3 regions of the Actinorectispora metalli genome follow, and region 1 is predicted to be linked to each of the others. Evidence: riboswitches for the same ligand, from Rfam matches in the RefSeq annotation. Region 1 holds a riboswitch; each other region holds the start of a gene.
What was found. Region 1 has a riboswitch for cobalamin ahead of ACU6XJ_RS02900 (CbtB domain-containing protein). Riboswitches for the same ligand answer to the same signal wherever they lie in the genome.
Positions count from the first base shown of each region.

Region 2: it holds a riboswitch for cobalamin, as region 1 does, so the genes downstream of both, ACU6XJ_RS07205 (ribonucleoside-diphosphate reductase subunit alpha) here and ACU6XJ_RS02900 (CbtB domain-containing protein) in region 1, are expected to answer to the same signal.
Region 3: it holds a riboswitch for cobalamin, as region 1 does, so the genes downstream of both, ACU6XJ_RS08395 (ABC transporter substrate-binding protein) here and ACU6XJ_RS02900 (CbtB domain-containing protein) in region 1, are expected to answer to the same signal.

Region 1 covers NZ_JBREYE010000001.1:635,377-644,857, reverse strand. The annotation lists gene ACU6XJ_RS02935 (ATP-binding protein) at 1-1,554, shown strand, start outside; gene ACU6XJ_RS02930 (TetR/AcrR family transcriptional regulator) at 1,639-2,277, opposite strand; gene ACU6XJ_RS02925 (hypothetical protein) at 2,426-2,785, opposite strand; gene ACU6XJ_RS02920 (saccharopine dehydrogenase family protein) at 2,923-3,987, shown strand; gene yczE (membrane protein YczE) at 4,695-5,573, opposite strand; gene yczR (MocR-like transcription factor YczR) at 5,703-7,118, shown strand; gene ACU6XJ_RS02905 (CbtA family protein) at 7,381-8,169, opposite strand; gene ACU6XJ_RS02900 (CbtB domain-containing protein) at 8,181-8,372, opposite strand; cobalamin riboswitch at 8,405-8,596, opposite strand; gene ACU6XJ_RS02895 (hypothetical protein) at 9,326-9,481, opposite strand, start outside.
Region 2 covers NZ_JBREYE010000001.1:1,565,645-1,575,125, reverse strand. The annotation lists gene ACU6XJ_RS07220 (alkaline phosphatase D family protein) at 1-236, opposite strand, end outside; gene ACU6XJ_RS07215 (NAD-dependent epimerase/dehydratase family protein) at 408-1,046, shown strand; gene ACU6XJ_RS07210 (SGNH/GDSL hydrolase family protein) at 1,137-1,922, shown strand; cobalamin riboswitch at 1,990-2,228, shown strand; gene ACU6XJ_RS07205 (ribonucleoside-diphosphate reductase subunit alpha) at 2,350-4,662, shown strand; gene ACU6XJ_RS07200 (ribonucleotide-diphosphate reductase subunit beta) at 4,659-5,666, shown strand; gene ACU6XJ_RS07195 (hypothetical protein) at 5,820-6,746, shown strand; gene ku (non-homologous end joining protein Ku) at 6,807-7,829, shown strand; gene ACU6XJ_RS07185 (hypothetical protein) at 7,826-8,002, shown strand; gene ACU6XJ_RS07180 (zinc-binding dehydrogenase) at 8,087-9,208, opposite strand; gene ACU6XJ_RS07175 (acyl-CoA thioesterase) at 9,205-9,481, opposite strand, start outside.
Region 3 covers NZ_JBREYE010000001.1:1,828,247-1,837,727, reverse strand. The annotation lists gene ACU6XJ_RS08420 (S10 family peptidase) at 1-599, opposite strand, end outside; gene ACU6XJ_RS08415 (uracil-DNA glycosylase) at 637-1,356, shown strand; gene ACU6XJ_RS08410 (NAD(P)/FAD-dependent oxidoreductase) at 1,925-3,250, shown strand; gene ACU6XJ_RS08405 (ATP-grasp domain-containing protein) at 3,642-4,775, shown strand; tRNA gene ACU6XJ_RS08400 (tRNA-Leu) at 4,944-5,017, shown strand; cobalamin riboswitch at 5,231-5,427, shown strand; gene ACU6XJ_RS08395 (ABC transporter substrate-binding protein) at 5,476-6,669, shown strand; gene ACU6XJ_RS08390 (FecCD family ABC transporter permease) at 6,666-7,733, shown strand; gene ACU6XJ_RS08385 (ABC transporter ATP-binding protein) at 7,730-8,503, shown strand; gene ACU6XJ_RS08380 ((2Fe-2S)-binding protein) at 8,574-9,323, shown strand; gene pqqD (pyrroloquinoline quinone biosynthesis peptide chaperone PqqD) at 9,332-9,481, opposite strand, start outside.

The DNA of each region.
Region 1 (9,481 bases):
AAGCTGGGCAAGGTCGCCACCAACGGCCTGGCCGACACCGGCGCCATCGAGGTGCTTCAGGAGCAACTGGCCGAGCCCCGCATCCCGCAGGCGGTCCGCGGCGAGCTTCGCTACCACCTTGGGCTGCTGCTGCTCCAACAGGCGGGGGAGCCGCAGGCAGGCTTCCGCGAACTGGAACTCAGCGCCGCCGACCTGGTGGACACCCGACCGGACCTGGCCGCGCTGACCATGTCGGTGCTGGCCGTCGCCTACACCGGCCACCAGCACGTGGACAGCCATATGCGGTGGCTCGACGAGGTGGAGCGGCTGATGCCGAAGGTGACCGGCCGCGCCGTGCTGGCCCGCGTCGAGGTCAACCGCCTCACCGCGATGATCCACACCGGCCGCCCGGAGGGGTGGGCGCTGGCCACCCGGCTGCTGGAGGAGCCCGAGGACGACGAGGTGGCCGGGCAGTGGGTGCGCGGCTGCCTCAACGTCGGCGACAGCGCCGTATGGCTTGGCCACTACGCGCAGGCGGATCACTACCTGCGCCACGGCAAGTCACTCGTACGGCCGACGCAGTCCCAGTACATCCCGCGGCTGCTCGACGTGACCAGCACTTTGCTGGACTGGGCCTCCGGCCGCTGGCCCGGCCTGCGCCAACGCGCCGAGACGCTGGCCGAGATGCACACCGACCTGCCCCGCGTCGCCTCGGAGTACCACCTGGTGGCGGGCGCCCTCGCGATGGCAGCGGGCGACGGCCGTGCCGCCCGCGCCCACCTGTCCAAAATGGACGTAGCCAGTGGACTGCTGGCGCCGCGCCCCGCCGCGGCGACCGCCAGCGCCCTGATCGCCGTGCTGGACGCGCGCCGCGGCGCCATGCCCGCCGCGATCCGCGGCGCCGAGCAGGCCGTGGAACTGCTGCGGCACACCGGCATGTGGGTGTGGGGTCCGGAGGCGGTGCCGATCGCGGTGGAGCTGTTCGCGGGCACCGAGCGCCTGGACGAGGCCAAGCTGCTCACGAGCCAGTACGCGGAGGGCATCAAGGGCCTGGACTGCCCGTCCTCGGTGGCCGCCGTGCTGCTCTGCCAAGGCCTGATCGCCGAACGCGAGCGTGACCACCACACCGCCATGGCGCGGTACGAGGACTCCCGCCAGCGCTACGCCGCCGCGGGCCGCCCCCAATCGGTGGCCCAGCTACACCAGCTACGCGGGCGCTGCCTGCTCGCCACCGGCGACGACATCGGCATCGGCGAACTGTCCCTCGCCGCGGAGATGTTCGACGCCCTCACCGCTTCGGCCATGGCCGACCAGTGCCGAGACCTGCTGCGCAGGCACGCGGCCCTGCCACCCCGCCGCCGCGGCCGCCCCGGCTACGGCGAACGCCTGTCCCCCCGCGAAGCCGAGGTGGCCCGCCTGGCCGCCGCGGGCGTCACCAACCGCGAAATCGCCGAGACCCTCAACCTGTCCCCGAGGACGGTCGAGCAGCACGTCAGCCGCGTCCTCCACAAGCTCGGCGTCACCACCCGCCAAGACCTGCGCCTGGTCCTCCCCACCGAGGACACCCAGCTCTGAGTGCCTGAGGCCCCTTGTCCGAGGGCGGCGCGGAGCTGCCGGTCGCTCTTTGTTGTCGGATCAACACGGTGGGTGTCACTTGGGTCAGGGCGCCAGAACCACGGCGGTGGCCAGTCGGACCACCTCGCCGATCACCTCGGGCAAGCCGAACCGGTTGCCGTCAAGCGACCAGCGATACACCAGTTCGTTGACCGCGCCGATGATGGCGATGGCACCGAGGGTGAAGTCACGCGGCGTGGCTTCACCCTTGGTCACGGCCCGCTCGCCTTCCGCCGCCAGGAACGCGATCCATTGGTCCCGGCGGGACAGCCGGTGCGCCTCGACGGCCGGGCTGACGCCCACCACCTCCACAAAGGACAGCCGCGCCCACCGCGGGTCCGATCCGACGGTGGTGATGTGGGCGGTGACCGCGAGTTCCACCCGCCGGGCGAAGCTTTCGTTCTCCGCGTCCGCCAGCGCGTCGGCTATCGCGACCATCGCCGACGCCTGGATGCGGTCGTGCAGCGCGATCAGCAGCGCCTCGCGACCGGGGAACTCCTCGTAGAAGTTCCTGGTCGACACTCCTGCCGTGGAGCACAGCTTCTCGATGGACGTCGCGACATAGCCGTCCGTTCCGAACAGTTGGATGCCTGCGTCCATCAGGCGCTCGCGGCGTTCGGCGCGGCGATCAGCCGCCGACCTGCCGCCATAGGCGCGCTGGGGAACCGAGTCAGTGGGGGTCATCGCCGTCCATGCTCGCGGATAAAGCGGACACAGGCCAAGTCGGCGGGACCCGAGCCAGACCTTGACTGTCGCAGACGCCGCTGATCCCGTTCTGGCACTGCACAATGCGAAGGCGTCTCGAAGGAGGTGGCCCTGCGGCCGAGGGCGCTCAGGGCCAGGTGGCCAGCACGAAGGCGGCGGCCAGGCTGAGGGCGAAGATCAGCCAGCCGTTGATCGCCCACTGCACCGGGGAGGCGTTGCGGTCGCGGGCCGTGGCGCCGCCGAACACGCTGACGATCAGCCCGACGCCCAAGCCGAGGAACGGCAGCCATACCGTGATGAGCTGCACGGTGTCGGAGCAGATCGGCCGGGTGGTGGACGCCGCGCAGCCGCCGCCTGCCATGCCGAGCGGCAGCAGTGACAGCATGGCCACCACCGCCCCGATCGCCCCCAGCGCGAGCGTGATCAACGCGGCGGCGGTGACCGCACGAGAGGCGGTCTGGCTGGCGGGTCGCCGATGTCTGGCCACGGTCCAAAACTAGCCTGCCACCTGGCGATTCTGCGACAAGTCCGAGGTCATCGACGCACCCGATCACGCGCGTGGCCCAACGTTCCCATGAGTTACCCACTGGTAACTTGACACCGTGTCACCTAAACTCCGCCGATATGGCGTGGATGATTTATGGAGCCAACGGTTACACCGGTGAACTTGTGGCCCGGTTGGCGGTCGAACGGGGCGAACGCCCGATTCTCGCCGGCCGCTCCGAACGCCCTGTTGCCGCGCTGGCCGCGGAACTCGGCCTCGACTACCGCATCGCCGACCTGGCCGATCACACCGCGCTGCTCGCGGCCCTCTCGGACATCGATGCGGTGGCCCACTGCGCGGGCCCGTTCTCGGCGACCTCGGCCCCGATGGTCGCTGCCTGCATCGCATCCCGCACCCACTACCTGGACATCACCGGCGAGGTGGACGTCTTCGAACAGGTCTTCGCCCAGCACGAGGCCGCGGTCGCGGCGGGCGTGGTGCTGTTGCCCGGCGCCGGTTTCGACGTGGTGCCCACCGACTGCCTGGCCGCCACCGTCGCCGCGGAACTCCCCGACGCGACCTCGCTGGAACTGGCCTTCGTGGCGGGCGGTGGGATCAGTCCCGGCACCATGAAGAGCATGCTGGAGGGCGGCTCGCAGGGCGGCCGGGCCCGCGTCGACGGTGTGCTGCGCACCGTCCCGCCCGCCTGGAAGTCCCGCACCGTCGGCTTCCCCTCGGGCGAGCGCTCGGTGATCTCCATCCCGTGGGGAGATCTGGCCAGCGCCTACCGCAGCACCGGAATCCCCACCATCACCACCTACACCCGGGTACCGGGCTCCGCAGGCTCGGCCCGCCGTCTGCAAAACCTGGGTAAGCCGTTCCTCCGCACCTCGCTGGGGCAGAAGATCGGCAAGAAGCTGATCGACTGGACGGTCTCAGGCCCCAACGAACGCAGCCGCACCGGTAGCCGAAGCGAAGTGTGGGCGCAGGTCCGCAACGCCGCCGGTGCCGAGGTCTCCGCCACCTTGACCGCCCCCAACGGCTACGCCCTCACCGCGGATTCCACCGTCCGCATCGCCACCCGCATCGCCACCGTCAAGCCCGGCGCGCACACCCCCGCCACGGCTTTCGGTGCCACCTACGTCACCGAACTGGACGGCGTGAAACTCGGCCCGCTCCTCCGCCACGCACCAACCGGAGGCTAGAAAGTTCCCCTGATCGGCGAGCCGTCGCCGCACAACACCCGCCAAACGACCGCCGCGTTCCGCGAACGATGGGCGGTCGGGCACGTTGGTCGCCTGGGCCAGCGGCTGGAAAGTTCGCTGATCGGCGAGCCGTCGCTGCACAACACCCGCCAAACGGCCGCCGCGTTCCGGGGCGATGGGAGGTCGGGGGCACGCTGGTCGTCTGGGTCGGCGGCGGGAAAGTCCGCTGATCGGCGAGCCGTCGCTGCACAGCACCCGCGAAATGGCCGCCGCGTTCCGGGGCGATGGGCGGTCTGGGCATGTTGGTCGCCTGGGTCGGCGGCTGGTTGTTGGTCGGGCCAGGCCGGGATGACAGGGTGGGCTCGCCGAAACACCGCGTGGAGCCAATTCCGTGCCCAGCCTGCCTCGCGCCAACGCGGCGGGCGGGTGGTCGGCGACCCGGCGTCGCCGCGTGACCGCGGCGAAGGGCGCGTCGCTCGTCTCCAGGCGGCAAGTAGTCCGTCGTCGACGGCATGGGGCGCCCACAGGATCGAGGGCGTGAGCGCGTACGGCAGGTACTCCCGAGTCATGCAGCCCGCCGCGACGGCGGAGGCCACGCCGGTCGGTGAGTCCTTCTCCGATGGATGATGGAGATCCGGAACGTCCCGGGGATCACCGCACCTGCCCTGCTGGGTTCGGGCCTGCCGCCCCGCGGTGCAATGGGCCGATCAGTCGGCGGGCTTCGGCGCCGCCGTTGGTTCTCCGTCGGAGGGGCCGAACTCCTCGCCCATCGCCATCGGCAGCACCCGCTCGCCCGCCATACCGAGGGACTGGCGGCTGGTAGCCAAGGGCCCATCGTGTTCCTGGGAGACGGGAAGATCGCGTCTGGTGCTCGGCGAATGCGTGGTCAGGCCGGTGCGACTGCCCGTCGTGCTCCTCGACGTCGATGGTGCCGCCTTCGGTGAGTCGAGCCTGCCACGCGGCTGTTGTCCAAGGCCGGGATCGGACGACTCGGCAGGTGCGGCTGCGCGCGGCGCGTTCTTGATGCTGAGCAGCGGGATGAAAATGTGCGCGAGTGGCCCGATGCCGACCGCGTACAGGACGGTGCCGAGGCCGACGGTGCCGCCGAGGAGGTAGCCGACTCCCAGGACGGTTACCTCGATGGCGGTCCGCACCACGCGGATGGAGTGCCCACGAGCGGCCAAAGCGGTCATCAGGCCGTCTCGCGGCCCAGGGCCGAGGTTGGCGCCGATGTAGGCGCCGGTGGCGATTCCGTTGAGGACGATGCCGCCGACCAGGAACACCGCCCGCAGCCACAGATCCTCAGGTACGGGCAGCAGATAGAGGCCCGCATCCGCGGCGAAGCCGATCACCACGATGTTGCTGACGGTGCCGATGCCCGGGCGCTGCCGCAGCGGAATCCACAGCAGCAGCACGACTGCTCCGACGATGTTGACCACCCAACCGAAACGCAGCCCGGTGTGCTCGGCGAGGCCCTGATGGAACACGTCCCACGGGTCGAGGCCCAGGCTCGATTCGACCATCATCGCCATGCTGAAGCCGTAGAGCACCAGACCGAGGAACAGTTGGATCAGTCGCCGGGGCATTTTCCGACCGGACACCTTGTCTTTGAGGCCCATAGGAGCCACTCTGGGGGCCAATCTCCACGATTTGGAGAGCCAATCTCAAGAAAGTGGCCTGATATGGGTGCCAATACTCGAGCAAGCGGTTCCCAATTGGCCCGGTTGCTCGCGAACTGGCACACCGGTGCCGCCCGTAGCACATACCTCACCCTGGCCATCGCCTTGCGCGGCCTGATCATCGACGGCCGGCTGGCGACCGGCGTCCGCATGCCTGCCGAACGCGAACTCGCCGACGTGCTCGGCGTGAGCCGCAACACGATCACCGCCGCCTACAGCGGGCTGCGCGACGCCGGGTTCCTGCTCAGCCGCAAGGGCGCGGGCAGTTGGACGGCGTTGCCGCCCGGTCGCGAGGTGCACCCCAGCGGACAGTGGGTCGCCACCGGTGAGGGCGAGGTGATCGACCTCAGCTGCGCGACCCATCCCGCGCCGCCGCGGCTGGCCGACGCGATCCGGGAGGCCGCCGAGCACATCCATGTCTACGCGGGCTCCCACGGCTACTTCCCGCTCGGCCTGCCCGAACTGCGCGCCGCGATCGCCGCGCGTTATGAACGACGCGGCCTGCCCACCACCGAAGCCCACATCATGATCACCAACGGCGCGCAGCAGGCGTTGGACCTGGTGCTCCGGCTGCTGGTCGCCCCCGGCGACGCGGTGCTCACCGAGATGCCGACGTACCCCAACGCGCTGGAGGCCCTACAGGTGGCCCGCGCCCGGATGGTCGGCTACGGCCTGCCGCACGACGGCTGGGACATCGAGGCGCTGACCGACGCGATCACCAGGGCCAGGGCGCGACTCGCGTTCCTGCTGCCCGACTTCCACAATCCCACCGGCCACCTCATGGACGAGCCCGGCAGGCGGGCGGTGGTCGAGGCCGCCCACGCCGCGGGCACCGACGTGGTCATCGACGAGAGCTTCGTCGACTTCTGCCTCGACGACGTGCCCATGCCCGCCCCGGTCGCCGCCTTCGACCGCCGCGGCCGCGTGATCACCCTGGGCGGCTTGAGCAAACCCCTATGGGGTGGGCTGCGCATTGGCTGGATCCGCGCCGACCCGGCTGTGCTGCAACGGATCGCGCCCATCCGGCTGGCCGCCGACATGTGCGGTCCCGTGCTCGATCAGCTTGTCGCCCTTGAACTCCTGCGGGACTCCGATGATCTGCTGGGGCTGCGCAGGAAGGCACTGTGTGAACGCCGCGACGCACTGACCACGGCCCTGCGCGCGGCCCTCCCCGACTGGCGCTTCGCGGTACCACCCGGCGGCGCTTCCCTCTGGGTGGAACTGGATGCCCCGATCAGCACCGCGCTGGTCCGGGCCGCGAGCGCCCACGGCGTCCGCCTTGTCCCCGGCCCCCGCTTCGGCCTCGGCGGCACCCTGGAACGCTTCCTCCGCCTGCCCTACACCGCGGCGCCGGACCAACTCACCGAAGCCGTCCGCCGCATCACCCTGGCCCGCGAAGACGTAGCCCAAGGCGCCCCAGCAGAACCCTTCTATCCCGCGATCGTGGCCTAAGAACGCGGGTCGCCGAGCCGCTGGTTTTCGCGACCGAAGTGGAGTGGTTCAACCTGCGGCATCATGCCCAGTTCCGCGGAATGTTGGTGCACAGGGACTTGGGCCAGACCAAGACCACGCAGGGCAACACCGAGGTCAAGTCCTTCGTCCAGCGCTTGTGCGCCGAGCGAGGGAGGCGCGCGGCCTGCCGCCGCGACCCCGAAAGACCGAAGCCGTGCGGCGTCGATGGTCGACGGCCGCACGACTTCGGTCCGCTGTCGGATCAGAGCGCGGCCACGGACCTCGCACTGGCCGAATCCGAGCGGGTGCCGGTCGCTCGTTCCAGAAGTAGGCCGGAGACCAGTCCGAGGGTGGCCCAGAGTGCGGCCAGTTCCGCCAGTGAGGCGAGGCGGAATTCCCAGATCACCGCCGCGGGCACGTCCGATGGAATCGTGTCCGGGCTCGCCGGGAACACGATGATCAGCAGTGCGTACGCGGCCACGGTGACGACCGCGGTCACGGTCGCGCGCAGGGACTCCTGCCAGGTGGTGGGCAGCCTGCGATGCAGTGCGAGCGCCAACAGTGCCACGGCGACGCTCGCGGCCATGAACGCCAAATAGAACAGCGTTCGCTGGTCGACTGTCTCCGGATCACCGACGGCGGGCGGATTGGCGGGGTACTTGATCATGGGGAGGAGCGCCACCGCCACGAAGCCCGCGGTCGCGAGGGCCACGCTGTGACCGAAGTCGGTCCGGCCCGGCAGCCCGGTCCTGAGCAGCGCGAAGGCGACGGCGAAGACCGCGCCGAGCACCAGCGCCACGATCAGCACCGCGAGCATCCCGCCGACGATCTGCATCGGCCGGGACACCAACTCCTCCGCATGCGAATGGCCCGCCCCGGCCTCCGCATGGGAGTGACCCGCCCCGGCACGGGCCTCCTCGATGGCCAGCGCCTTGCGGATCGGCACCTCGACGACCAGCAGCGAGACCAGCGCGGCCACCAACCCGGCGGCCAGACCACCGAGCAGCGTGCTGCGGAAAAGGGCGCCAAAGGACAGCGTCTTGTCTGTCATGTGGCGTCCCGTCAGTGACACGGAACGGCGAGCGCGTGCCTGCCGTCGTGGAAGAACTCGTGCAGCACCTGGGCGTTGGCCGCGAGCAGCAGCCCGTTTTCCTGCAGCGCCAGGTAGGCCACCACCAGCCCGACAACGGCGAGGAGGTAGGCCCAGATCGGAACGGAAATCGCGGGCTGTCGACTGAGAGCAGGCGACGTCATGGCGATCAAACCTTCTTCCATCTCTCGTGGAACGGTTGCATGTCGCCGCGGCCGGTCTCCTGACTCCCGGATCAACGCTCCCTCGGCCTTCCCACCCGGCACTGGAAATACTGGGCAGTGGCGCAGACGAGGGGTGCTCCCCGATTACAGTGGCGAGGACCGCGCCGGACTCACACCGGCTTCCCGATCACCGCGGCCCTCCGACCGTAGCAATCCACTAGCCCGCCAAGGTCACCGTACGATGCCGGATGGGTCACCGGTGCTCGCATCGCGGCCGAGCAAGTCACCACACCGCGCGCACAGGAGCGCATGACGGTGCCCCACATGTAGATGATGGGAAGTACATCTCACTAGGTCTCATCTGAGCTTGGTCGAACCCCAACTTCAGGGCAGATGACCAGCTCTGGAAATTTGTGATGCGGTGAAGGCTCGGCACACCATGGCGGTCGACGCGGTGGTCATCGGAGTCGCCGGCGTGTTGGAACGACCCGAGGAGCTGGTGTTGGCCCGACCCGACGGTACTGGCGAACTGCGGCGAATCGGGCTATCACTGCCGCTCTCGCCTCTGTGCGAAACCAGGCCGGACAGCAGGTCCGGTTGACCGGTGCTCTGCGGGGCCAGGTGTCCAGTCGGGTATTTCGGGCGGCCCCGCACCGAGTATCAGCCCGTGCACCCGATGCTGGTGGCGGAGGCGCGGGCGGAGGTCTCCGGGGAGTCTTTCGCCGACCGCTTGCGGCCCCGCGTGCATCGCCTAAGACCCGACCTCGCCATCGACGACATCGACTCCTCGACGGCTGATCGCCGAACGTTGAGATTTCCTGGTTGACGGTGATCGGGGTGTGCGCGATAGGAATATATTGTTCGGCAACCTCAAATGGGAATTGAGGTTGCCGAACAAGCTGAATTGCTATGCGGCTGCTAGCAATGCGTTGTCTCCGCCGTTGGCAGTGTGCTCAGTTCGTGTTCCACTTGCAGTTCGCGGTCATGCTTGTTTCCACGCTCAGATGCTTTCCGTGCTGCGTTCCGCAGAGGTAGTACCGCCGACCGTCGTGCTCCACGGCGAAGGTGCCGTCGCCACGGTGCCACACTCCGCGGTCGCCCTGAAGGCC
Region 2 (9,481 bases), 930 kb from region 1:
TTCTGGGTGTCGGCCAGCGGTTCCGGGGCCAGCCTGCTCCAGAGCACGACGCTGTCGGCCAGCGGGTCGCCGGAGCCGACGCCGAGGGTGAACGGCGCGGCATCCCAGGACGCGCCGAGCGCCTCGGCGGCGGCCCGGGCCTGGGCGGGGGAGAGCGTGCTGCTCAGCGGCCAGGCCAGGCCGAGTCCACCGGCGGCAGCGGCGGCGCGCAGCAGGTCTCGACGGTTCAACGACATGGGGTCCTCCCAGTGGTGGTGGGCAGTCGACCCACCCAACCCGCCGATCGTGGCCTGCACATGAGCACGACACGGACGAAGGGTGAACGTGAAAACCTTTCCATGGGGAACAGATTCGCGTGCGCACGACTTGAAGGAGGCGGACAGTCGGGTCATGGGGGGATTGGACCGATGCGGATTCTGATCACGGGCGGCTCAGGAGTGCTGGGCCGGGCGCTGGTTCCGCTGCTGGGCTCACACGAGGTGCTTGCGCCCAGCCGCGACGAGTTGGATCTGTTCGATGAGGCCGCGCTGCACGAAGCGACCCGCGGCATCGACGTGATCTACCACCTCGCGACCCGGATTCCGCCCGCGGAGCGCCGCGGTCTGCCCAGCGCCTGGGCGGAGAACGATCGCCTGCGGACCAAGGCGTCCCGGCTGCTGGTGGACGCGGCGCTGGACAACGGCGTGCTGACCTACGTGCAGCCGAGCATCGTCTTCATCTACCCGCCCGGCGAGCCCGCCGACGAGCGCACCCCGGTCCGCGCCGTCGCCGACCACCTGCGTTCCGCGCTGGCCGCTGAGGCCGAGACCGAGCGTTTCGCCAGTGACGGCCGCAACGGTGTCGTGCTGCGTTTCGGCCTGCTGTACGGGTCGGGAACGAACACCGCGCGGACGGATCTGGTGTCCTGTCTGCACATCGACGCCGTCGGGCAGGCACTCGTGGCGGCATTGACCGTGCCGAGCGGGATCTACAACGTGGTGGACGACGGCGAGCCGGTGTCCAACGCGTTGTACAAGAAACTCACCGGGTGGTCCCCCACCGGATGAAATCGGGTGCTTGGCGCGGCCGAGGCATGATCAACATGGTAGCCCTTTAAGGGCGTTCCGCCCGAATTCCCGCCTTTCCCGGAGGCTTCCGTGCGCGCTCATCGACTACTCGTCGCCGTCCTGATCACACTCGCGGCAGCCGTCACTCCCGCCGCCGCGGCCAAGGCCCCGATCGACTACGTGGCACTTGGCGACTCCTACTCCTCCGGCGTCGGCACCGGCGGCCCGTACAGCGGAGGAGGCTGCGCCCGCAGCCCCAAGGCGTATCCCGTGCTGTGGAAGGACATGCACCAGGTGGGCTCGTTCTCCTTCGCCGCCTGTTCCGGCGCCACCACCGGCGAGGTCGTCGCGGGCCAACTCGGTGCGCTCAACGGCGGCACCGACCTGGTCACGATGACCGCGGGCGGCAACGACATCGGCTTCGTCGACGTGCTGACCACCTGCCACCTACAGAGCGAGGCCGCCTGCGAGCAGGCGGTCGCCCAAGGCGAGGCGAATGCCCGCGGTCCGTTGCGCGGCAACCTGAACCGGCTCTTCGCCGAGGTCAAGGGCCGGGCCCCGAACGCCCATGTGGTGGTGCTGGGCTACCCGAGGCTGTTCACGCCATCCAACGGCTGCGCCGCCACGCTGAGCGCGGCCAAACGAGCCATGCTCAACCGCGGCGCCGACACGCTCGCCGCCGTCATGCAGGAGCAGGCCGCCGCGAGCGGCGTGCGGTTCGTGGACACCCGCTGGGTGTTCGACCACCACGGCGTCTGCGGCTCGCCCGCCTGGATCAACACCCTCAGCCTCACCAACCGCAACGAGTCCTACCACCCCAACGCGGCCGGACAGCGGCACGGCTACCTGCCCAGTCTGCAAGGCGTGACTGGCTGATCACGAGCCGTTTGGAGCGCGACACACCCAACAGGTAGTGGTCAGATTTTCTGGCGCCACTATATGTATGATCACCCTTGCCGTTGGTTCGCCCGGTCAGCCAGACCGGGCGAGGCAAGGAGCGACAGCTCTCCAACAGGGAACCCGGTGCGAAACCGGGACTGCCCCGCAGCGGTGAGCGGGAACGACCGCCGTCAACGAAGCACTGTGTGAGCGACACGGGAAGCGACGGTCAGTAGGAAGTGCCGGTCGGCCGACCGGCACGTGCCCGCGAGTCCGAAGACCTGCCGACGGTGCGCACGCGAGGTGCGTGCGCGTGTCCTGGGTTTCGAGGGAAAACCCGCGACGGCTGGGGTTTTGTCGCGCCCTCATCAGCCGTTGTGCTCCTCGCGCCCCGGGCTTTCGTCTAGCTCGCGAGGAGAGAGCAGTGACCGTCACGGATGCCATCGCGGCACCCGGGGTTTCCGATCTCGACGTGCTCACCGGCGACATCGCCGCGCACGCCGCCGATCTGTCCGATGTGGACGTCGACCGGGTGGTCGACGCGGTCCGCAGGGGCCGCACCCCGCACACCGGCCGCCGCGAGTCGACCGAGCTCGCGGTGCGCGCCGCGGCCGACCTGATCGGCGAGGACCCGCAGTACTCCAAACTCGCCGCCCGGCTGCTGGCGGGCCTGATCCGCCAGGAGGCCGCCGACGGCGGCGCGGTGGACTTCCCGTCCTCGGTCGCCGCCGCGCACGCCGAGGGCCTCATCGCCGACCACACCGCCCGTTTCGTCGCCGACAACGCCGCCGCGCTGTGCGACCTGGTCCGCGTCGAGGCCGACGACCGCTTCGAGTACTTCGGGCTGCGCACCGTCTACGACCGGTACCTGCTGCGTCACCCGGAGACCCGGCAGGTGCTGGAGGCCCCGCAGCACTTCCTGCTGCGGGTCGCGGCAGGCCTGTCCGAGACGGTCGCGGAGGCGGCCCGGTTGTACGACCTGCTCAGCAGGCTGGCTTATCTGCCCAGCTCACCGACGCTGTTCAACGCCGGGACCCGGCGCCCCCAGCTGTCCTCCTGCTTCCTGCTGGACTCGCCGCGCGACGAACTGGAGGCGATCTACCAGCGCTACGGGGAGGTGGCCCGGCTGTCCAAGTACGCGGGCGGCATCGGCATCTCCTGGAGCCGGGTGCGCTCCCGCGGTTCGCTGATCCGCGGCACCAACGGCCGCTCCAACGGCATCGTGCCGTGGCTGCGCACGTTGGACTCCTCGGTGGCCGCGGTGAACCAGGGCGGCCGCCGCAAGGGCGCGGCCTGCGTCTACCTCGAGCCCTGGCACGCCGATGTCGAGGAGTTCCTCGAGCTTCGGGACAACACCGGCGACGAGGCCCGCCGCACCCACAACCTGAACCTCGCGATGTGGGTCTGCGACGAGTTCATGCGCCGCGTCGAAGCCGACGGCCAGTGGTCGCTGTTCGACCCCAAGGACACCCCCGAGCTGGTGGACCTGTGGGGCGAGGAGTTCGACCGCGCCTACCGCGCAGCCGAGGGCCGCGATATCGCCGTCCGCCAGGTGCCCGCGCGCAGCCTGTACGGCCGCATGATGAAGACGCTGGCGCAGACCGGGAACGGCTGGATGACCTTCAAGGACGCGTCCAACCGCGCGTGCAACCAGACCGCGTTGCCCGGCAACGTGGTGCACCTGTCCAACCTGTGCACCGAGATCCTGGAGGTGACCAGCGACGAGGCCACCGCCGTGTGCAACCTCGGCTCGGTCAACCTCGCCGCGCACCTGACCGCCGACGGCGTGGACTTCGCGCGGCTGTCCGACACCGTGCGCACCGCGGTGACGTTCCTGGACCGCACGATCGACCTCTCCTACTACCCGACGCAGGCCGCGTCGGGCAGCAACCGGCAGTGGCGTCCGGTGGGCCTTGGCGTGATGGGGCTGGCGGATGTCCTGTTCGCGCTGCGGCTGCCGTTCGACTCGCCGGAGGCGCTGACGCTGTCCACCCGCATCGCCGAGGAGATCGCGCTCGCCGCCTACGAGACCTCCTGCGAGCTGGCGGAAACCCTGGGTGCCCACCCGAACTACGCCGACACCAGGGCCGCCCGCGGCACCCTGCACGTCGACCACTTCGCGGGCGCGTCGATCACCCAGCCCGACCGCTGGACGGCGCTGCGGGAGCGGGTCGCCGCGCACGGGCTGCGCAACTCGCTGCTGATCGCCATCGCGCCCACCGCCACCATCGCCTCCATCGCGGGCTGCTCGGAATGCGTCGAGCCGGTGGTGTCCAACGCGTTCAAACGCGAAACGCTGTCCGGGGAGTTCCTCCAGATCAACCCCTGGCTGGTCGCCGAACTGAAGCGGCAGGGCCGCTGGAACCGCGCTACCCGGGATGCGCTGAAGCAGGCCGACGGTTCCGTGCAGGCGCTGGCGTTCCTGCCGGAGGACACCCGGCGGCTGTTCCGCACCGCATGGGAGCTGCCGCAGAAGTCGCTCATCGACCTGGCCGCGGCGCGGATGCCGTTCATCGACCAGAGCCAGTCGCTGAACCTGTTCATGGCCGCGCCGACCATCGGCAAGCTCTCCTCGATGTACGCCTACGCCTGGCGGGCCGGTCTGAAGACCACCTACTACCTGCGTTCCCGCCCGGCCACCCGGATCGCGCTCACCACCGTGACCGCCGAGCCTGCCGATACGGCCGCCGTCGCCTGCTCCCTTGAGAATCCCGAGATCTGCGAGGCCTGCCAGTGACCAACACGATGCTGCTCGACCCCGGCATGGACCTGACCCTGCGGCCGATGCGGTACCCGGACTTCTACGAGCAGTACCGCAACGCCATCCGCAACACCTGGACGGTGGAGGAGGTGGACCTGGCCTCCGACGTCGCCGATCTGGCCAAGCTCACCCCCAATGAGCACCACCTGGTCAAGCGGCTGGTGGCGTTCTTCGCCACCGGCGACTCGATCGTGGCGAACAACCTGGTGCTCAACCTGTACAAGCACATCAACGCCCCCGAGGCGCGGCTATACCTCTCGCGCCAGCTGTTCGAGGAGGCCGTGCACGTCCAGTTCTATCTGACGCTGCTGGACACCTATCTGCCCGACCACGAGGAGCGCGTGCAGGCCTTCGCCGCGATCGAGCACATCCCTTCGATCCGGCACAAGGGCGAGTTCTGCTTCCGCTGGATCGACTCCATCGACAACGTGGCCGAACTGCGCACCAAGGCCGACCGGCGGGCGTTCCTGCTCAACCTGATCTGCTTCGCCGCCTGCATCGAGGGGCTGTTCTTTTACGGCGCCTTCGCCTACGTGTACTGGCTGCGCTCGCGCGGCCTGCTGCAAGGCCTGGCCACCGGCACGAACTGGGTGTTTCGCGACGAGTCCATGCACATGAACTTCGCGTTCAGCGTGGTCGACACCGTCCGCGTCGAGGAACCGGAGCTGTTCGACGACCAGCTCACCGCTGAGGTCACCCGCATGCTGGACGAGGCGGTGGCCGCGGAGCTCCAGTTCGCCACCGACGTCTGCGGCGACGGGCTGCCCGGCATGAACTCCACCGATATGCACGACTACCTGCGCTACGTAGCGGACCAACGGCTGCGCCGTCTGGGGATGCCGCCCGCTTACGGTGCGCACAACCCGTTCGCCTTCATGGAGCTCCAAGACGTCCAGGAGCTCACGAACTTCTTCGAACGCCGCGTCTCCGCCTACCAGGTCGGCGTCACCGGCTCGGTGGCCCTCGACGAGGAGTTCTAGGCGCCAAGGGCTCGTGGCCGCGCGGTTCCCTTCGCCACGGAACCGCGCGGTCACGGCTCCCGGGGGCGTTACTCCGGTCGGGGCTGGTCACGATGGCCTGTGCGCCTCAAGAGACGAGTGCGGTAGCGCTTCGGAGCGGGCATATTGCTATATGTGGACCTCGATTCGGTGGCGGAAGAGCTGTACTCGCTGTCCCGCGATGACTTCATCGCGGTCCGCAACGACCTGGCCAAGCAAGCAGCGAAGAACGGCGACCCGAAGCTCGCCGAGCAGGTCAGGAAGCTGCGCAGGCCCTCGACCGCGGCCTGGCTGGCCAACCTGCTCAGCCGCGAGTACCCGGCGGAGGTGCGCTCGCTGGCCGAACTGGGCGAGGCACTGCGGGATGCCCACACCGCGCTGGCGGGTGACAGCCTGCGCACGCTCTCCCAGCAGCGGCACGAGCTGATCCAAGGGCTGGTCCGGCAGGCCAAGGCACTGGGCCGCAACGCGGGCACCAAGGTCGGCGAGTCGGTCACCCGTGAGCTGGAGGAGACCTTCAGCACCGCCCTGAGCGACCCCGACGCCGCCGAGGCCCTGGCCTCCGGCAGGCTGATCACCGCGATGAACAGCGCGGACGAGGGCTTCGGCTGGCTCGCGCCCGGCGCCATGCCGGAGCAACGCGAGGAACCCGCGAAGCGACCGAACCGATCGCTGCGCGGGCGAAAGCCGGATAAGGACGGCAAGGCCGCCAAGGACGACAAGGACGCCGAGGCGGAGGCCGCGGAACGGCGTCGGCAGGAGCGACTGGACCGGGGCCGCCGCGAACTGGACGCCCTGCGCCGGGAGGCCAAGGACGCCGAACGCGAGCGCTGGGACGCCACCGCCGAACTCAACGACCTCGACCGCCGCGTCACCGAGTTGACCGGGCGCATCGAGGAGATCCGCGAGGAACTGGACGCCGCCGAAGAGGAGAAAGCCGAGGCCGAGCGGGTGCAGCGCACCGCGCGACGATCTCAGCAGGCGGCCGACCGGAAGGCACGGCAGGCTCGGCAGCGGGTGGAAGACGCGGAAAGAAGGCTCAAGGACCTGGCGGGGCGATGAGTTCTGCCGCCGGTCGGTGTCTGTATCTGGGGTAGGCGAGAAACGCTGGAGGTGGCGGAAGTGGCACGAGCGATCTGGACCGGTTCGATCAACTTCGGGCTGGTGAACATCCCGGTCGGGCTGTACAGCGCGACCGAGGACCACACCATCCACTTCAACCAGTTCCAGCGGGACACCTCCGACCGCATCCGGTACAAGCGCGTCAACGAGCGCACCGGCAAGGAGGTGGAATTCGGCGACATCGTCAAGGGCCACGACATCGGCGGCGGCGAGTACGTGATCGTCGAGCCCAAGGAACTCGACGAGATCGCGCCCGGCCGGTCCAAGACCATCGACATCGAGACCTTCGTCGACCTCGACGAGGTGGACCCCGTCTACTTCCAGAAGACCTACTACCTGGGTGCCACCAAGCCCGAGTACGAGCGCGCCTACGCCCTGCTGCGGGACGCGCTGGAGAAGAGCAACCGGGCGGGCATCGCCACCTTCGTCATGCGCGGCAAGCAGTACCTGACCGCGCTGCGCGCCGACAAGGACGTGCTGGCGCTGGAGACGATGTTCTTCGCCGACGAGATCCGCGACCCGGCCGACCTGGACATCGTGCCATCGGCGAACAAGCCCAAGCCCAAGGAACTGGACATGGCGACGGGCCTGATCGAGTCGATGGCGGGGCCATGGCAGCCCGAGGAGTTCCGCGACACGTACACCGAACGGGTGGAAAAGCTCATCGAGGACAAGAAGGAAGGCAGGGCGATCGTCGCCGAGGAGGCCCCGCCGGAGCCGACCGAGGTCGTTGACCTGCTGGAAGCCTTGCGCCGCAGCGTCGAACAGACACGCGGAGGAAGCGGGGGGTCCACGAAGAGCGAGCCGAAGAGTGCTACTAAGGCAGACGGAAATGGTCGCCCGAACCAGCGCACCCGGCAGGATCTCGGCAAGCTCAGCAAGGCCGAACTTGACGAGATGGCTCGCGAACTGGACATCAAGGGCCGGTCGAAAATGACCCGAGCCGAGCTGGAAAAGGCGATCGCCAAGGGTTCGTCCGGGTTCGCCCGGTCGACGCGATCGCGAACCAGGAAGGCTTCATGATCACGAAGGTCTGCCTGCACTGCACCACCGATCTCGACCACTGCCACGGCGCCTTGGTGCTCCACCCCAACGGCTTCGTCGAGTGCACCGAGCCCAACTGCTTCGACCTTGGCTCGGCCCGCCACGCCCTGGTGATCTCGTGCGCCGAGATCTCCCACGGCTGCGGCTGCTGACCCACCGCGGCTACCGACGCCCGGACCCGACGAGCAACGGGTCCGGGCGGCCTTACCCGATGCGCTCTCTCAGGACGCTGACCGTCAGAGCTCGATGATCTGGCGGATCGCGGCGCCCGAATGGAGCCGGTCGAAGCCCGCGTTGATGTCGTCCAGCCGCAAATGGTCGGAGACCAGCTCGTTCACCGGCAGCAGGCCCGCGCGGTACAGCTCGATGAAGCGGGGAATGTCCCGGCGGGGCACGCTGGAGCCCAGGTAGCTGCCCTTCAACGTGCGCTCCTCGGCGACCAGGCTGAGCGCGGGCAGCACCAGCTGCCGGTCGGGATGGGGCAGGCCGACCGTCACGGTGGTGCCGCCGATGCGGGTAGCCGAATACGCCTGCGCCAGGACGAGTTCGCTGCCGGTGGTGTCGATGACCTTGTCCGCGCCGCCATCGGTGAGCTCGCGTACCTCCGCCACCGCGTCCGGCCCGCCCGCGACGGTGTGCGTTGCGCCCAGCCGCCGGGCGAGCTCACGCTTGGACTCGACCAGGTCCACCGCGATCAGAGTGGCGGCGCCCGCGGCCTTGGCGGCCAGCAGCGCCGCGAGGCCGACCCCGCCAAGCCCGAACACCGCGACCTGCTCGCCGGGGCTGATCTCCGCGCTGTGGAAGGCCGCGCCCGCGCCGGTCAGCACCGCGCAGCCGAACAACGCCGCGATCGAGTACGGCAGTCCGGGGTTCACCCGCACCACCGACTGCGCCGACACCACCGCGTACTCGGCGAAGGCGGAGACCCCGAGGTGGTGGTGCGGCCTGCCGCCGTCCGGCGCCGACCAGCGCCGCGCCCCACTGAGCAGCGTGCCTTCCCGGTTGGCGACCGCACCCGGTCCGCACAGCGCGGGCCGCCCGGCCAGGCACATCCGGCAGGTGCCGCAGGCAGGCACGAAGGACATCACCACATGGTCGCCGGGGTTGAACTCCACGCCCGGCCCGGTCTCCACTACCTCGCCTGCCGCCTCGTGCCCGAGCACCATCGGCACCGGCCGCGGCCGGGAGCCGTTGATCACCGACAGGTCCGAGTGGCACAGGCCCGCGGCGCGGATGCGCACCAGCAGTTCGTTGCGGCCGGGCCCGTCCAGTCGCAGTTCGGTGACCTCCAGCGGCAGGCTCCGCTCGTACGGCTCCGGAGCCCCGATCCGGGTCAGCACCGCCGCCTTGACCCTCATGCGATCACCAACTTCGCCAGCGCGCTGCGCATGGGCTCCTCGATCGGCCGCGGCTTGCGGCCGACGCGGTCCACGAAGACATGCACGAACCAGCCCTCGGCGAGCAGGGTGGACCGGTCGGCCCGGTACAGCCCGGTCTCGTAGCGGACGCTGGAGTTGCCGAGCTTGCCGACCCGCAACCCCACCGCGAAGGCCTCGGGGAAGGACAGCGAGCCCTTGTACACGCAGTGCGACTCGACGCAGAGCCCGATCGGGCCATCGCCGTGCAGGTCG
Region 3 (9,481 bases), 1.2 Mb from region 1:
GCGGCGGCGCGCAGCGTGCCGTAGGACTCGCCCGCGAGGAACTTCGGCGACATCCACCGCCCGTTGCGCGAGGTCCACAGCCGGATGATCTCGCCGATGGAGGAGATGTCGGGCTCGTAGCCGTGGTAGTCGGCGGGCTTGACGCCCTTCACCGGGCGGGAGTAGCCGGTGGACACCGGGTCGATGAAGACAAGGTCGCTGTGGGTCAGCAGGGTCTCGGCGTTGTCCAGCAGCCGGTACGGCGGCGGCACCGAATCGCCCGCGTCCCCGCTGTCCACCCGCCGCGGTCCCATCAGACCAAGGTGCAGCCACACGCTGGCCGAGCCGGGGCCGCCGTTGAAGGCGAAGGTGACCGGCCGGGTGGTGGCGTCACAGCCCGCGAGCACATAAGAAGTAAGGAACACCTCGGCCTTGGGCTGGTAGCCGTCGAACTTGCCATCGGCGAGGATCTCCTCGCGGAGCACCAGCCTGCCCGCGGTGGCCGTGTAGTTCAGCTCGCGGCCATTGACGACCAGGGTGTGGGACGTGGTGACCAGATCGTCCTTCGGCTCCGGTGTCTCGTCCTCCGCCGAATTCTCCTGCTGTGCGCTCGCATCCATAAGGAAACCCTAGGGTTGTGTCACCGATCAGAGGGAGGTGAATGTGAATATTGCTCGGGAACTATGTGCTCTGGATGAGCAGCTCATCACCTGCCGCGCATGTCCCCGCCTTGTCGCGTGGCGGGAGGAGGTCGCCAGGGTGAAGCGAAGCGCTTTCCGTGATCAAGAGTACTGGGGTGCACCGGTGCCCGGCTTCGGCCCATCGGACGCTCGGCTGCTGATAGTCGGCCTAGCCCCGGCCGCCCACGGCGCCAACCGCACCGGCCGCATGTTCACCGGCGACCGTTCTGGAGAGGTCCTCTACGCCGCCCTGCATGCGGTCGGCCTGGCGAACAAGCCGGTCTCCGAGCACCGCCACGACGACTTCCGTCTCTATGGCACCCGGATCACGGCGCCGGTCCACTGCGCGCCCCCGGAGAACAAGCCGACGGTGGAGGAGCGGGACACCTGCTCCCAGTGGCTCCGCCGGGAACTCACCCTCTTCCGCCCGCAGGCGCGGGCGATAGTGGTCCTAGGCGCCTTCGGCTGGCAGGCCCTGATGCCGGTACTGAGCAGTGTCGGCTACCTGGTGCCGCGCCCCCGGCCCAAGTTCGGCCACGGCGTCAGGTACACGATCGACTTCGACGGCGAAGACGCGCCGGTCGAACTCTTCGGCTGCTACCACGTGAGTCAGCAGAACACCTTCACCGGAAGGCTGACCCCCGCGATGGTCGAAGCCGTCCTCACAGAGGCGGGCACCGCCGCTGGGCTGCTATGACCGGGAAATGACCGATTGCCCCGCTGCGTTCCACCACAACCGTCGGCTCTTGGTCAACATCGAACGGGAACCGGCCGACGGTGGCGGCGCGGCAGCAGACGCCCCTGATGCCGCTGTGTTGCTCGCGGCAGCCCGAGCGGAGCGATCTCCGATACGCGACACCGGATGATCTCCTGTTGCATTGCTTCGTCCCGTTCGCTTTCAGACGCTGTACGACGCATGGACTCCTGCCTGGACCCATTTCAGGGACGCATCCGTTGTATTGGCTGCTGTGGTCGATCTCGCGGTGCGTCCGGGTGCGGGCGTCCTGCTTTTCCTGTTGTCATCGGAGCCGCGGTGAAGACACGCAGCTGCCGCCGCGGAGGAAACGGTCATGGATCGCACAGCGGCGAAGGGTACTCCGTGAGTATGCGCACGTCGGCGTCCAGTTGGTCTGATCCAGTGCAGGTCGCCGACCGGCTCTTCAACGTCCCGTAGCAGGTCAGCGTGGTGAAGGACACCGGCGACCGGGGTCACAACAGGGCCGGGTTGGCAAGCCCCGCATATTGATGGGTGCGACGATGAAGCCATGGCAGCACGTCGTTCTGAGCCGACCCGGATCCTGATCCTGGGTGGCGGCTATGTCGGGATGTACACGGCCCTGCGTCTGCAGAAGAAACTGCGCCGCGGCGAGGCCTCCGTGACCGTGGTCGACCCGCAGCCCCACATGACCTACCAGCCGTTCCTGCCGGAAGCCGCCGCCGGTTCCATCGAGCCGCGGCACGTCGTCGTTCCGTTGCGCCGGGTGCTCAAGCGCTGCCACGTGCTCACCGGGCGGGTCACCAAGGTCTCCCACGCGGACAAGGTGGCCACCGTCGAGGTGCCGGACGGGCACGTCGAGCAGCTTGGCTACGACGTGCTGATCGTGGCGCTTGGCTCGATCGCCCGCACGCTGCCGATCCCCGGCCTCGCCGAGCGCGGCATCGCGTTCAAGACCGTCGGCGAGGCGATCTACCTCCGCAACCACGTGCTCTCGCGGCTGGACCTCGCCGCCTCCACCATCGACCCGGAACTGCGCAGGCGGCTGCTCACCTTCCTGGTGATCGGCGGCGGCTACGCCGGTATCGAGGCGTTGGCCGAGCTTGAGGACATGGCCCGCTACGCCAGCAGGTACTACGAGAACATCGAGCCGAAGGACATGCGCTGGGTGCTCGTTGAGGCCGCGGGCCGGGTGATGCCCGAGGTGAGCGCGCCGCTGGGCGTCTACACCGTGGAGCGGCTTGAGGAGCGCGGCATCCAGGTCTTCCTGGACACCAGGGTCAAGACCATGGAGAACGGCCACGTCGTGCTGGACGACGGCACCGAGTTCGACACCGACACCATCGTCTGGACCGCGGGTGTGAAGGCCAACCCGGTGCTGGCGCAGACCGATCTGCCGCGGGACGAGCGGGGCCGGGTGCGCTGCACCGCGCAGCTCAACGTGGAGGGCAGCCTGGACGCCTTCGCCTCCGGTGACTGCTCGGCGGTGCCGGACCTGACCCGCGTCGAGGAGGACCCCAAGGCGACGTGCAGCCCGTCGGCGCAGCACGCGGTGCGGCAGTCCTTCGTGCTGGCGGACAACGTGGTGGCGAGCATCCGGTCCACCAAGCTGAAGCCGTACAAGCACGCCTACGCGGGTTCGGTGGCCAGCCTCGGGCTGTACAAGGGTGTCGCGGAGATCTTCGGTATCAAGATCAAGGGCTTCCCGGCCTGGCTGTTGCACCGCGCCTACCACGTGAGCCGGATGCCGACCTTCAACCGCAAGTTCCGCATCGTGATGGACTGGATGCTGGCGCTGCTGTTCCAGCGCGAGGTCGTGGCGCTGGGCCAGATCAACGACCCCAAGGCGGACTTCGCCCGGGCCGCTGCCAGCTGACCGAAGTGTTTGAGAGCTCAAAGATGGACTACACAGAGTAGTAGGCTCTGGGTAGCCCACTTGGCGGTTGCGGGTCAGCGTCGCTCTCAGTGGTCACAAAGCATTAGGCCATTCGATGCGAATATTCTTCAAAGGTGTCGAATTGGTCACAAAAACCTGTCTCACCTATGACCTCAGGCTATGCGTTCTCTGACGCTCTGTTACCGTAGTCTGACGCAATAGGGGATCATCACCTGAAAGCGTGAGAGCGCTGGGGAGACGAGGTGAACCCGGTGTCCATCGAGGAAATGGCTGCTCGGATCCGCAAGGGCGAGCTCAAGGACGGTCAGCTCGCCGACTTCGCGGCAGAGTATGCCCGAGCACAGAAGATCTTTCGCAAGAAGGATGACTGATGACTGAGATCGGGCGGGAGCGGGAGGACGGCCCGCACCCGCCCGATCCGTCGCGTCAGGGGAGCAATTCCAAGTCCGTGCCGCTGCTGTTGCAGGGCCAGGACTACTTCTTCCGCGCCGCCGACACCTGCCTGGACTTCCAGGAGGAGGTGCACCGGCAGGGCCTGTCGGGCGATGACCCCAGCGGCAATCCGCTGCCCTGCGTCCTGGTGCTGTCCAGGGCGGCCGATATGGAGATGAACGAGCTCTCCCTCGCGCTGGCCGAGCGCGGCATCAGGATGGCCCGCATCGATGCCGACCGGTGCCTCGACCTCGATCTCACGATCTACACCGACGCGCCCATCCTCGAGCTGGACCGCAGGCTGTTGCGGCCGCTGCTGGTGTGGCGGCGCCACTTCGACGTCACCGCCATCCCGGTCGACCCTCGCACGATGAACGGTGCCTACGCCATCGACCAGTGGCGGGCGGTGGTCAACTGGCTGGCGGGCCGCACCGACTGGGCCCAGGTCAACCCCAACCAGCCGAGCAGCACCCTGGACCGGCTCACCCAGCTTTCCGACGCCGCCGCGGCCGGACTGGACGTGCCCCGCACCGCCGTCACCACCCGGCCGGGGCGGAGCAGGCCGGGCGGCGGGCGGTGCATCGTCAAAACCATCGGCCACCACCTGCTCGAACCCAAGCCCGGCTCGCTACAGGGCCTGTTTCCCCGGCCTCTGGACGCCCGCAGGGCGAGTGAGACGCCGGAACCCGCACCGGTCATCGTGCAGCAGTACCTGAAGTCCGACGGCGAGCTCAGGGTGTTCGTCATCGGCGAGGAGCTGTTCGCCTACCGGGTGGTCAAGCACGATCCGGCCCAGCTCTGGGTCGACCCGGACGCGGTGAGCGTCGAACCCACCGAGGTGCCCCCGTTCCTCGGGGAGCAGTTACTCGGGCTGGCCAAGCGCTGGCGGCTGTCGGTCGCGGCCTTCGACCTGCTCGTCGTGGACGGCAAGCCGGTCTTCCTCGAGGTGAACGTGAACTGCGACTGGCGCTGGTTCGAGCACCGCGCCGACCGGACCGACGTCTCCGACCTGCTGCATGACTGGGTCGCCACGAAGTTCGAACAACTTCGTGAAACAAGTCACATAAGCTGAGCGTTGGACGGGCGCAGTTCGTAATTATCTTCAGGCGCTGGAATGGCGTAACGCCGAGGCGTCGGCGGTTACGCCCGCGGTCGAATGGACTCCTTCCCACTGGTCCGGCTGGGGCGATTTTTCGCGTTCGCTCCCGTTCGGCGGGCTTGAGCCTCTAGGCTGCGCTCCGCCCCCGTAGCCCAATCGGTAGAGGCAGGCCCCTTAAAAGGGTCCAAGTGACGGTTCGAATCCGTCCGGGGGCACAGCGCGGGTCTCGGTAGAGAAGAACCCGCCTCACCTGCGGTTTTGCCTGAGTCGCCTGGGCGTAGGCGACTCGGCGGCCTCTCCTGCGTTGTCCAGCGCTCACCCTGAAGTGATCTGTGCGACGCGCCCAAACGGTCGCGCCCAATACACATTGTGATCTTGTTGTGATCAATTTGTGTCCGGTCTGGTGGGCTTTCGACCGCGTCGCGCATTACCCGTTTCGCATTACCGCCGCAGCGGGATGCGATGATGAAAGCAGGCGATGGCAACCAGGAAGCCGGTGTGAATCCGGCGCGGTGCCGCCACTGTGACCGGGGAACGAACCCACCGACAGCCACTGTCCCCTCGAGGGGATGGGAAGGCCGGGAACGTGTCGATCCGGCAGCCAGGAGACTGGAGCCACTCGCCTCCTCACCACGGACATCGGGGCGGACTTCCCCGAGAGAGGGCGGCAACCATGTCGGCACCCTTGGGGCGTCTCGCGGCTCTGGCCGCGGCGGTGCTGATCGGCTCGACCGCCTGCACGGGCGGCGCAGGCGCGCCCGCACCGGTCAACGGCCAGGACTGCATCACCTCCTTCGATGCCTCGACCGACTACTTCCCGGTCAAGTCCGAGCTTCGGCATGCCCGCAACCTCAGCCTCAGCTACCACCGCAGCTACCAGGTGCTGACCGTCAACCAGCCCTACCCCGGCGGAAAGCCGGAGTCCTACGTGCTGCTGCGCTGCGGTGCGCCCAAGCCGACGCTGCCCGCCGAGTTGGCGAACGCCCCGGTCGTGCAGACGCCGATCCGCAGCCTCTTCTCCGCCTCCACCACCCACCTCCCGCTGCTGGCCGAGTTGGACAAGGTAGACGTGCTGACCGGCGTGTCCAGCGCGAGCTTCGTGATCTCGCCCGCCGTGCGGGAACGCATCGCCGCGGGCAAGGTCGCCGAGTACGCGCCCGCCAACCAGCTGGACGCCGAGAAGGTGATCGCGGCCAAGCCCGACCTGCTGATGACCGGCGGCTTCGACGACCCCGGCTACGGCGCGCTGCGCAACGCGGGCATCCCCGTGCTGCCCAACGCCGAATGGCTGGAGGCCACCCCGCTGGGCCGCGCCGAGTGGCTCAAGGCCATGGCGGCGCTGACCGGCTCGGAGGCCACGGCGCGGGAGACCTTCGACCGCATCGAACGCGACTACAACAGCACCGCGGCCAAGGCCAAAGGCGCGCAGAAGACGCCCGTGCTCCCCGGCGTGATGCTCCAGGGCACCTGGGTCGCGCCTGCGGGCGGCAGCTTCCTCGGCACGCTGCTGGCCGACGCGGGCGGCAGCTACCCGTGGGCGGACCGGCCGGAGACGGCCAGCCTGAAGCTGGACTTCGAGACGGTCTTCGCCGCCGCGGGCGCCGCCCCGGTCTGGCTGGTCGACCGCACCTGGGCCACCACCGCCGACGCCATCGCCGAGGACGGCCGCTACGCCGAGTTGGCCGCCGTGAAGTCCGGTGCGGTGTGGACCAACGCCAAGGTCACCACGCCCTCGGGCGGCACCGACTACTACGAGCGCGGCGTCACCAGGCCCGACCTCGTGCTCGGCGACCTGGTCGCCATCCTGCACCCCGAGCTGTCGCCGGGACACGAATTCGCCTTCTACCGCCCGGTGCCGCGGCCGTGACCAACGGCCTGCCTGCCGGTACCCGGCTGCGGCGCAGGCTGACGCTGCTGGGACTGCTGCTGGCCACCGGCATCGGACTGGTACTGGCCACCGCGATCGGCTCGGTCTCGGTCCCGGTGGACGAGACGGTGCGGGTGCTGTTCGGCCTGCCGACGCACGATCCGCGCTGGGAGGTCGTGATCGGCACGGTCCGGCTGCCCAAGGCGATCACCGCCGCGCTGGCGGGCGCTGGACTGGGCGTCGCGGGCCTACAGTTGCAGACCCTGTTCCGCAACGCGCTGGCCGAGCCATACGTGCTGGGGGTCAGCGCCGGGGCGAGCCTCGGCGTGGCGCTGGCGATCATGGGCACCGTCAGCGTCGGCGGCATGTTCACGGCGGGACTCGCGCCGACCAGCCGGATCGGCATGGTGCTGGCCGCCTCGCTCGGCGCTGGTGTCGTGCTCGCGGGGGTGCTGGTGCTCTCCCGCTGGGTGCGCTCGGCGGTGACGCTGCTGGTGATCGGGGTGATGGTGGGCGCGGCCACCAGCGCCGTGGTCAGCCTGCTGCTGAACCTGACCAATCCCGAACGGGCCCAGCAGTTCCTGGCCTGGGGGCTGGGCAGCTTCGCCGGAAACACCTGGTCCGACCTGGCCGTGTTCGCGCCGACGGTGGCGGCCGGGCTGCTGATCGGGCTGCTCATGGTCAAACCGCTGAACGCCTTGCTGCTCGGCGAGAGCTACGCCCGCACGATGGGCCTGCCGGTGCGCGGGGCAAGGGCGCTGACGCTGGTCAGCTCGTCGCTGCTGGCCGGGGCGGTGACCGCGTTCTGCGGGCCGGTCGCCTTCCTCGGCATCGCCGTGCCGCACCTGGCGAGGATCGCCGTCGGCACCTCCGACCACCGGGTGCTGGTGCCCACCACGCTGCTGATGGGCTCGGTGATCGCGCTGGCCTGCTCGATCGCCGTCGCGCTGCCCGGTGGGGGTGCGGTGCTGCCGCTGAACGTGGTCACCGCGCTGCTGGGCGCGCCGATCGTGGTCACCGTGCTGCTGCGCAGCAAGCGGCTCGCGGCGGGGGCGGTCACATGAGCCTGCGGCTGGACGGGCTCGGCGTCGGCTACCCCGGCCGCACCGTGCTGGCCGACCTGCACGCGGAGGCGCCCGGCGGGCGGCTCACCGTGCTGTTGGGCCCCAACGGAACCGGGAAGTCGACGCTGCTGCGCACGGTGGCCGGGTTGCAGCGACCGCTGGGCGGCCGGGCGCTGCTGACCGGGGAGCCCCTGGACGGGCTGAGCCCCGCCGAGCGGGCCCGGCGCATCGCGGTGGTGCTCACCGAGCGGATCGACGTCGGGCTGCTCTCGGTGCGGGAGCTCATCGGGCTTGGCCGCTACCCGCACACCTCGCTGTTCGGCGCGCTGGACGAGCAGGACTGGCAGGTCGTCGACTGGGCGATGACGGCCGTCGGCGTGACCGCGCTGGCCGACCGGCTGGTCGGCGAGTTGTCAGACGGCGAGCGCCAGCGGGTGCTGACCGCGCGGGCGTTGGCCCAGCAGCCGAGGATGCTGTTGTTAGACGAGCCCAGCGCCTACCTGGACGCGCCGTCCAGGGTGGCGCTGCTCGGTCTGCTGCGCAGGCTGGCCCGGCAGGAAGGGCTGACCATCGTGGTGTCCACCCACGACCTGGAACTGGCGCTGCGCGTCGCCGACCACGCCTGGCTGGTCGACCGCGCGGGCGCGCTGCACAGCGGGACGCCCGCCGAGCTGACCGACCGGGGGCTGATCGCCGCCAGTTTCGACACCCCCGAGCTGGCCTTCGACGCGGGCACCGGCTCGTTTCGGCTGCGTGAGGAGCCAGTATGAGCGGGATGGCCGTGGAAGCTGCGGGCGTGAGCCTGGACGCCAAGGCGCTCCGCGAGATCGAGGTGCCGGTGTGAGTCTGGTCGCCGAGGCGTTCCGCGAGATCGCCGTGCTTGGCTCGTTCTTCGAGGTCGGCACCGATGGCCGCCGCCGGGACGGCGAACGCGGCGGCACCCTGGCCGAGCTGTACTCCGGTGACCAGCTGGGCGGGCTGATCGACGATTTCGCCCGGCGCATGGGCACCGCCGAACGCCGGGTGGCCGCCTCGATCCTGTTCCAGGGCCACGCCGCCAGGATCTTCTCGCCCGCGCTGGGCGCGGCCCTGGCCCGTGGCGTACTGCCGGACCTCGACCCGCGGTCCCTGCGCTGGCGGGCCGCGCCCGGCGCTTCGGTCGCCCTGCACGCCCAAGCCCTGACGGGCACCGAACTGCCCTGGGCAGGCACGCGGGCACCCGCCGAACTCACCGGCGCCGACCGCGACCGGATCGCGGCCCTGCTCGTCGAGCAGGTGATCGACCGCAACCTCCGCCCCCTGCTGACCGCCATCCGCGCCGAGGTGCGGCTCGCCGACAACCTCATGTGGGGCAACGCCGCGTCCTCGTTGGCGGGCGTCACGCGCATGCTGGAGTCGAGCCCGTTCCCGGCGGGCCCGGCGATCCAGCTCACCGAGGCCCTGCTGGCGGTGCCGCCGCTCCAGGGCAGCGGCGTGTTCCACCACGTCGCGGGCATCACCGCGTTCCGCCGCCGCAACTGCTGCCTGTACTACCGCGTCCCCGGCGCGGGCATGTGCGGAGACTGCGGCCTGCCCGCCGCCCGCCGCTGACACCGCCCTCAGGAGGCGGCGGTCTCGGCGGCGTCGATGAGGCGGAGGCCCTTCAACCGGTCCAGGAGTTCGAGGATCTGGTCGGCGACCTCGTCGGGGTCGGCGTCCTCATAGGACTCGCCGAGGTCCTCGGCGATGGTGCCGACGGAACGCACCCC